Regions from separate parts of the Streptomyces sp. NPDC003697 genome, predicted to be linked through region 2. Evidence: riboswitches for the same ligand, from Rfam matches in the RefSeq annotation. Region 2 holds a riboswitch; the other holds the start of a gene.
What was found. Region 2 has a riboswitch for S-adenosylmethionine ahead of thrC (threonine synthase). Riboswitches for the same ligand answer to the same signal wherever they lie in the genome.

Region 1 (4,204 bases), on a different contig from region 2:
CCGACGGTCGACGGCAACGGCGTCGAGCGCAAGGTCACGGGGGCGCAGAAGCTGCGCGCCAAGCTCAGCAACGCGTACTACGGCGAGGAGTCGCAGATCCCGAAGCCCACCGTCGAGGAGTACAAGGAGATCACGAGCGGCCACGGCCACCACTGATCGCTGCGCACGTCACGCCACGGTGAGGGCCCCCGTCCGGTCTGCGGACGGGGGCCCTTCGCCGTGCCCCGGGCTGGATAGGGTGGAGAGGTGCCCGCCGGACGACGGGTTCCCCCTTCCCGAGCGTCCCGGACCCGTCCGGGACCGGACCCAGGAGCGGCTGATGAGCGCTGTGACCCCCGCTGGAGGCGACACCGCGGCGGGCCGTTCCTGGCCCCGTGTGCTGAACGCCCTGCTGGAGGGCCGCGACCAGAGCGCGGACGACACGGCCTGGGCGATGGACCGGATCATGCGCGGCGAGGCGACGGACGCCCAGATCGCCGGGTTCGCCGTCGCCCTGCGGGCCAAGGGCGAGACGGTCGAGGAGATCACCGGCCTGGTCCGCGCGATGTACGAGCACGCCACCGTCATCGAGGTGCCCGGCCCGGCCGTCGACATCGTCGGCACCGGCGGCGACGGCGCGAAGACGGTGAACATCTCCACGATGTCGTCGATCGTCGTCGCGGGCACGGGCGTGAAGGTGGTCAAGCACGGCAACCGGGCCGCGTCCTCGGCGTCCGGGTCCTCCGACGTCCTGGAGAAGCTGGGCGTCAACCTGGGGCTGACGCCGCAGCGCGTCGCGGAGGTCGCCGAGGAGGCGGGCATCACCATGTGTTTCGCGGTGCGCTTCCACCCGGCACTGCGCCACGTGGCCGCCGCCCGGGGCCAGCTGGGCATCCGCACGACGTTCAACATCCTCGGCCCGCTGACCAACCCGGCCAGGGTGCGGGCGCAGGCCGTGGGCGTCGCCGACGCGCGCATGGCGCCGATCGTCGCGGGCGTCTTCGCCGAGCGGGGCAACTCCTCCCTCGTCTTCCGGGGCGACGACGGCCTCGACGAGCTGACGACCACGTCCACCTCCCGGGTGTGGGTCGTCCGGGACGGCAAGGTCACCGAGGAGGTGTTCGATCCGCGCGACGTCGGCATCGAGCCGGTGCCCGTGGACGCGCTGCGCGGCGCGGACGCCTCGTACAACGCCGAGGTCGCGCGCCGGGTCCTCGACGGCGAGAAGGGCCCCGTCAGGGACGCGGTGCTGCTGAACTCGGCCGCCGCGCTGGTGGCGCTGGAGCCGGGCGACGAGCCCCTGACGGCGCAGATCCGGGCCGGCATGGCGAAGGCCGCCGAGTCCATCGACTCCGGGGCCGCGCGGCGGACGCTGGAGCGCTGGGTCGCCGCCAGCAACAAGTGAGCGCCTCCCCCCCCCGCAGCGGCTGGGATCCTTCCACCGGAACGGGCGCCGGTGCCTTCGGGCGCCGGCGCTCGGCCGTTCACGGCCGTCCCGTCATCCGGACACCGGTTGCGGCCGGCTGATCACGTCCCGTAGATTCCGGTCCAGGTCATGAGTGACAGCCACAAGGCCCCGGCCGGCTGTCCGGCAACCCTCCGTCCGTGGCGGGGTGCCCCGGGTGAGGACCAGGTCGCAGGCAGCGAGGTCTGCGGCAAGCGCGGACCCCTCGCACGCTCCCGCCGAGCGTGGGACCAGGGGTCCTGGTCGTCGAGGGAGCCTTCCGTGAGCAAGCGAATGCGATAGGGCCGCAGAGCCCCGCCTCCGCACACCCCTTATCCCCTCTCCGGCTTCCCCTCTTCGGGATGTCCCCTTCTCCGGCTCGCCCTCCTGTGCCGTCGCCGCGTCCTCAGGCGTGTCCCGGCACGGCCCGCGAATCCGACAGGGGGCTGCCGCCTGTCCTCACGGGAGTTCAGCCATGTCCGTCTCCGTCTCCGCCCCGGTTCCCGGCTCCACCGCCGCCCCCGCCGGGTCCGTCCGCGCCCCGCTGCCCGTCCTGGGCCGGGACGTCACCGTCCCGCTCGTCACCGGCGGCGAGGTCGGCTACGCCGCGCTCGACTACGCGGCCAGCGCCCCGGCCCTCCAGCGGGTCTGGGACGACGTGGCGGCGTACGCGCCCTACTACGGCAGCGTCCACCGTGGCGCCGGCTACCTCTCCCAGCTGTCCACCGACCTCTTCGAGAACGCCCGCAGGACCGTCGCCGAGTTCCTCGACTGCCGTGACACCGACCAGGTGGTCTTCACCCGGTCCACCACCGACTCCCTGAACCTGCTGGCCCGCGCGGTCCCGGACGACTGCCGCGTCTTCGTCTTCGAGACCGAGCACCACGCCTCGCTGCTGCCCTGGGGCGACGCGCGGGTGACCTGCCTCGACGCCCCCCGCAGCCCGGAGCAGGCCGTGGAGGTCCTGGAGCGGGCGCTGGCCGGCCGCGCCCCGCACGGCCCGGCGCTCGTCTGCGTCACCGGCGCCTCCAACGTCACCGGTGAGCTGTGGCCGGTGCGGGAACTGGCCGCCGCGGCCCACGCGCACGGCGCCCGCATCGTCCTGGACGCCGCCCAGCTCGCCCCGCACCACCCGGTGTCGGTGCGCGACCTCGACGTCGACTGGGTCGCCTTCTCCGGCCACAAGCTGTACGCCCCCTTCGGCTCCGGCGTGCTCGCCGGGCGCGCCGACTGGCTGCGCCGGGCGGAGCCGTACCTCGCGGGCGGCGGCGCCAGCCGCACGGTCACACGGCGCAGCGACGGGGGAGTGGAGGTGGAGTGGCACGACACCGCCGCCCGGCACGAGGCCGGCTCCCCGAACGTCATCGGCGCCCACGCCATCGCCTCGGCCTGCAGGGCCCTCACCGAGGCCGGGTTCGACGGCCTGGTCGCCCGCGAGCGGCACCTGGTCCGCGTGGTGCGGGCAGGTCTCGCCGAGATCCCCGGCGTCAGGGTGCTGTCGCTGTTCGGCGACGACGCGCCCCGCGTCGGGGTGATCTCCTTCGTCGTCGAGGGCTGGAACAGCTCCCACCTCGCCGCCGCGCTCTCCGCCGAGTACGGCATCGGCGTCCGGGACGGCCTGTTCTGTGCCCACCCGCTGGTGCGGACGCTGCTCGGCGGCGACCCGCAGGCCCGGGGCGGGTGCGGGTCGCCCGGCACCGCGCCCGGTGAGGCGCCCCCGAGCGCGGTCCGCGTCAGCTTCGGCGCCGGCACGCCCGACGAGCACGTGGAACGCTTCCTGCACGCGGTACGGGAACTCGTGCGGCACGGCGCCAGGTGGGAGTACCGGACGGAGAACGGCCGCTGCGTGCCGGCGGTCTAGGGGTTCTCCGAACACCGCGGCCGGATCCGATCCGATCCGATCCGGCCGCGGCGTCCGGCGCCGGGGGCGCCTGCGACGCCGGACGCCGCGGCTCAGGATTCGGGCTGCTCAGGAGTCGAGCCCGATGGCGAACGCCGCCTCCAGGTCGTGCTGCGAGTACGTGCGGAACGCGACGTGCGTGTCCGTCGCCTCGACGCCCGGGATCTTGCTGATCCGGCCGGGGATGACCTCGGCCAGGTCCTCGTGCTCCCGTACCCGGACGATGGCGATCAGGTCGTACGTGCCGGTGACGGAGAACACCTCGCTCACGCTCTCCAGCGAGGCGATCTGCTCGGCGATCTCGGGGATCCGGTCCACGCTGGTCTTGATGAGCACGATCGCGGTGATCACGGCTGGTTCTCTCCCTCGGGGGCCGGAGCAGGGGCGCAGTTCACTCTAGTCGCCCACCGGTTGCCCACCACCGCCCTTCCGGGGCCGCGCCCGGCGACCGCGGGCCGTCCCGAAGCGGGCCCACGCATAGGCGAAGCCCAGCGCGAAGCCGACCAGGTGGGCCAGATAGGCCACTCCCGGTCCCTGGGACGCCTGCCCCGCCGCCAGCCACTGCAGAGCCAGCCAGAAGGGCAGCACCACCCACGCGGGGAAGCGCAGGGGCAGGAAGAACAGGAACGGGAAGAGACTGGTGACCCGGGCCCGCGGGAACAGGTAGAGAAAGGCGCCGAGGACCGCGGAGATCGCCCCGGACGCGCCCACGAGGGTCTGCCCGGAGGCGGCGTTGGCGGCCGCGTAGCCCACCAGGGCCAGGTAGCCGCAGCCGACGTAGAACAGCGTGAACTGGATGCGGCCCATGCGCTCCTCGGTCATCGCCCCGAAGACGTAGAGGAAGAGCATGTTGCCGAGCAGATGCACCCAGCTGCCGTGCA
Region 2 (4,204 bases):
GATCTCCTCGCTCAGCGCCGTCATCCGCTCCTCGACGTCGGTCCGGTGCGAGCGCTCCCGCAGGTACGCGGCGTCGGCGCCCAGTCCGTGCACGCCCACCCGCGTGTCCCACAGCCCGCCGACGATCTCCTCGCAGCAGCCGGTGAACGCGTCCGCCCACCGCCGGGTGAGGAAGCCCAGCCGGTCGGCGCCCAGCATGCCGCGCAGCACCTGCTCGGCGATGTCGTCCGGCAGCATGCGGAAGTAGTCGACGGGCGCCCACGGCGTGTGGGAGAAGTGGCCGATGCGCAGGTCGGGGCGCAGATCGCGGAGCATCCCCGGTACCAGGGTGAGGTGGTAGTCCTGGACGACGACCGCCGCGCCCTCGGACGCCTCCTCGGCCAGCGCCTGGGCGAAGGCCCGGTTGTAGGCCTCGTAGGAGGCCCACTGGCGGCGGAACTCCGCGTCGAACACCGGTTCGAGTGGCGTCTGGTACAGCATGTGGTGGACGAACCACAGCACCGAGTTGGCGATGCCGTTGTAGGCGTCGGCGAAGGCGTCGGCGTCGATGTCGAGCATGCGGACCTGCTGGCCGCCGGTCGCGTCGGCCGGCAGCCGGCGGCCGCCCTCGAAGCGGCGTGCCGCCTCGCGGTCGGCGTCGCTCAGGGCGGCGCACACCCACACCGCGCCCGCCTCGGGCCCGATCGCCGACAGCCCCGAGACCAGCCCTCCGCCTCCGCGTCGGGCGTGCAGCGAGCCGTCCTCGCGCAGCTCGTACGAAACCGGGCCGCGATTGGACGCGACCAGCACCTCGGCACCGTGCATTGAAGCCATACGCCTCAACCTAGCCCGGCCCGGAAACGCTCAAACGTACGGTTCCGGTTCGTACCGGCCGAACAGGAGGCGGCGGCGGTTTTCACGCCACTCTCCGGGACGCGTACTCGGCGACCTCGACCATCGGCGGCCGCTCCTCGGTGTCCACCGCGTACGTCCGTGGTGCGAAGCCGTGCTCGACCCGCTCGAACTGGGTCAGGGACGGGCGGACCAGATGGCCGCGCGCCAGGCGCAGTTGCGCGGTGCGGTAGATCGCGGCGGCCATGCGGCCCAGCGCCTGCCCGTCCTGGTGGCGGTGGAGCCGCACGCCGACGTCGACCTGGGCGAGGGCGTCCAGCCCCACCAGGTGGAGCGCGTCGACGAGCATGCCGAGCTCGACCCCGTAGCCGACGGGGAACGGCAGCCGTTCCAGCAGCGAGCGACGGGCCGCGTACTCGCCGCCGAGCGGCTGCACGAAGCCGGCCAGCTGCGGCCAGTGCATGTTGAGCAGCGGCCGGGCCATCAGCTCCGTGACGCGTCCGCCCTGCCCGGCCGGCACGCTGTTCGCCTCCTGGCCGGCCAGGGCCAGCGGGCGGTCGTACATCGCCTTGACCAGGTCGACGCCGGGGTCGGTGAGCAGCGGGCCGACGATCCCGGTGACGAAGTCGGAGGAGAACTCCCGCAGGTCCGCGTCGACGAAGCAGACGATGTCCCCCTTGGTGACGAGCAGCGAGCGCCACAGCACCTCGCCCTTGCCGGGCACGGCGGGGATGCGCCGCAGTATCCCGTCGCGGTGGACGACCCGGGCGCCCGCGGCGGCGGCGACCTCGGAAGTGCGGTCGGTGGAGCCCGAGTCGACCACGACGATCTCGTCGACGAGCGGGGCCTGCACCACGAGGTCGCGGCGGACGGCGGCGACGATGTCGCCGACCGTCTCCTCCTCGTTGAGGGCGGGCAGCACCACGCTGACCGACGACCCGCCGGCGCGTTTCGCGGCCAGGAGGCTGTGCAGCGGACGATCGGTGACGGACCAGGAGCGGGTCCTGAGCCAGCGCTCGACTTCTTCCAGCATGGTCGGCGGCTCCCTCACTGATGCCTCGGATCACGGTGACGGAACGCTCGGTCCGTGACCCGTCTCGCGGTTCGGACGTTTCTCTGAACTGTCCTGGCCTTCGGTTACAGTCTTGAACAACGCGCGTGACCGTCGCATGTCGGGGGGCCGCCGCGCGCCGACAATCACATACCGCTCATCCAGAGGGGCAGAGGGACACGGCCCGATGAAGCCCCGGCAACCCTCCAGCCGGTTCTCGTGACGATCGCTGTGCGTGCAGGATCGTCTCCGCGAGGCTCCCGGCTAGGGAAGGTGCCAAATCCGTCTCACGGCGAGATGCGTCGTGAGGAAGATGAGGAGAAAGGGCCTCGCCTCACATGGCTGTGCAGACTGTTGCAAGCAGCACCGGATCCACCGTCGACCTCGGCCCCGCCGCGGCCCTGAGCTGTCGCGAGTGCGGTCACCGTGTCCCCCTCGGACCGGTCTTCGCGTGCGAGGAGTGTTTCGGCCCGCTGGAGATCGCCTACGACTTCTCGGCCTACGAGACCGAGGAGCTGCGCAGGCGGATCGAGGCGGGTCCCGCGAACATCTGGCGCTACGCGCCGCTGCTGCCGGTCCCCGCGGACGTGGCGACCAAGCCGAACCTGAACCCGGGCTGGACCAAGCTCGTCAAGGCCGACCACCTCGCCCGTGAACTCGGCGTGACCGGCGGGCTGTACGTCAAGGACGACTCCGGCAACCCGACGCACTCCTTCAAGGACCGCGTCGTCGCGCAGGCCCTGGAGGCCGCCCGCGCCTTCGGCTTCACCACCCTGTCCTGCTCCTCCACCGGCAATCTGGCCGGCGCCGTCGGCGCCGCGGCCGCCCGGGCCGGTTTCCGCTCCTGCGTGTTCATCCCGCACGACCTGGAGCAGGGCAAGGTCGTCATGGCCGCGATCTACGGCGGCGAGCTCGTCGGCATCGAGGGCAACTACGACGACGTGAACCGCTTCTGCTCCGAGCTGATCGGCGACCCGGCCGGTGAGGGCTGGGGCTTCGTCAACGTCAACCTGCGGCCGTACTACGCCGAGGGCTCCAAGACGCTGGCCTACGAGATCTGCGAGCAGCTCGGCTGGCGGCTGCCCGACCAGATCGTCGTCCCGATCGCCTCCGGCTCCCAGCTCACGAAGATCGACAAGGGCCTGCAGGAGCTGGTCCGGCTCGGGCTGGTCGAGGACCGGCCGTACCGGATCTTCGGCGCCCAGGCCGAGGGCTGCTCGCCGGTGTCCACCGCCTTCAAGGCCGGCCACGACGTCGTCCGCCCGCAGAAGCCGAACACCATCGCCAAGTCGCTGGCGATCGGCAACCCGGCCGACGGCCCCTACGTCCTCGACATCGCGCGCCGCACCGGCGGCGCCGTGGAGGACGTGAACGACGATCAGGTCGTCGACGCCATCCGGCAGCTGGCGCGCACCGAGGGAATCTTCGCGGAGACGGCGGGCGGCGTGACCGTCGGCGTGACGAAGAAGCTGATCGAGGCGGGCGTCCTCGACCCGGCCCTGACGACGGTCGTCCTCAACACCGGTGACGGCCTGAAGACCCTGGACGCGGTGGCGGGCACGGGCCCGACCGCGACCATCCGCCCGACCCTGGACTCCTTCCGAGAGGCTGGCCTCGCATGAGCGTGACCGTTCGCATCCCGACCATCCTGCGCACCTACACCGGCGGCCGGGCCGAGGTGACGGCCGAGGGCGCCACCCTCGCCGAGGTCATCGAGCACCTGGAGAAGAACCACACCGGCATCGCCGCCCGGGTGCTGGACGACCAGGGCAAGCTGCGCCGCTTCGTCAACGTCTACGTCAACGACGACGACGTCCGGTTCGAGCAGGGCCTGCAGACCGCCACCCCCGACGGCGCGGGCGTGTCCATCATCCCGGCCGTCGCCGGAGGCTGATCATTACCCTCGGTAACGCCCGTCACCGCGCGTATGCCGCATTGCCCCCTCCGTGAGAGAAACGGAGGGGGCAATTCCGTGTGATTGAGCGCGGTAGAGTTGGGGAACGCGTCTCCGGTCCGCGCACCGGACGCCTTTCATTCCTGCCGCACGCCCGACAAGAAGTAGCCAAAGTCCGGGCCTTTTCCGCGGCTTTTGTTCTGTTTGTGGGGCCCGACTTGCCCTGAATTCAGGCGAATTGTCGTCATATTCCCGGCGTCCGGTCGTCCGGAATTCTCGTCCGGATGACCTGTTGCAGACGGCAGTTGGACAGATACATTCAGCCGCGGTCGACGCGTTCCGGCGCACGCCCCCAATCCATGGGGGGTGAGGTCTGACCCGGATCCGCGAAGTGTGGATCTGTGCAAGGGCCAGTAATAGGGGAGTTA

Region 1: another riboswitch for S-adenosylmethionine. It lies ahead of ACWDNY_RS25365 (aminotransferase class V-fold PLP-dependent enzyme); the one in region 2 lies ahead of thrC (threonine synthase).

What each region holds. Positions count from the first base shown of each region.
Region 1 covers NZ_JBSFNN010000080.1:11,189-15,392, reverse strand. Annotated here, with positions in the region: gene qcrB (cytochrome bc1 complex cytochrome b subunit) at 1-156, shown strand, start outside; gene trpD (anthranilate phosphoribosyltransferase) at 320-1,384, shown strand; SAM riboswitch class IV at 1,531-1,647, shown strand; gene ACWDNY_RS25365 (aminotransferase class V-fold PLP-dependent enzyme) at 1,899-3,284, shown strand; gene ACWDNY_RS25360 (Lrp/AsnC family transcriptional regulator) at 3,393-3,674, opposite strand; partial or broken gene ACWDNY_RS25355 (rhomboid family intramembrane serine protease) at 3,671-4,204, opposite strand, start outside.
Region 2 covers NZ_JBSFNN010000006.1:126,996-131,199, forward strand. Annotated here, with positions in the region: gene ACWDNY_RS04340 (alpha,alpha-trehalose-phosphate synthase (UDP-forming)) at 1-813, opposite strand, end outside; gene ACWDNY_RS04345 (glucosyl-3-phosphoglycerate synthase) at 896-1,864, opposite strand; SAM riboswitch class I at 2,037-2,202, shown strand; gene thrC (threonine synthase) at 2,221-3,504, shown strand; gene ACWDNY_RS04355 (MoaD/ThiS family protein) at 3,501-3,776, shown strand.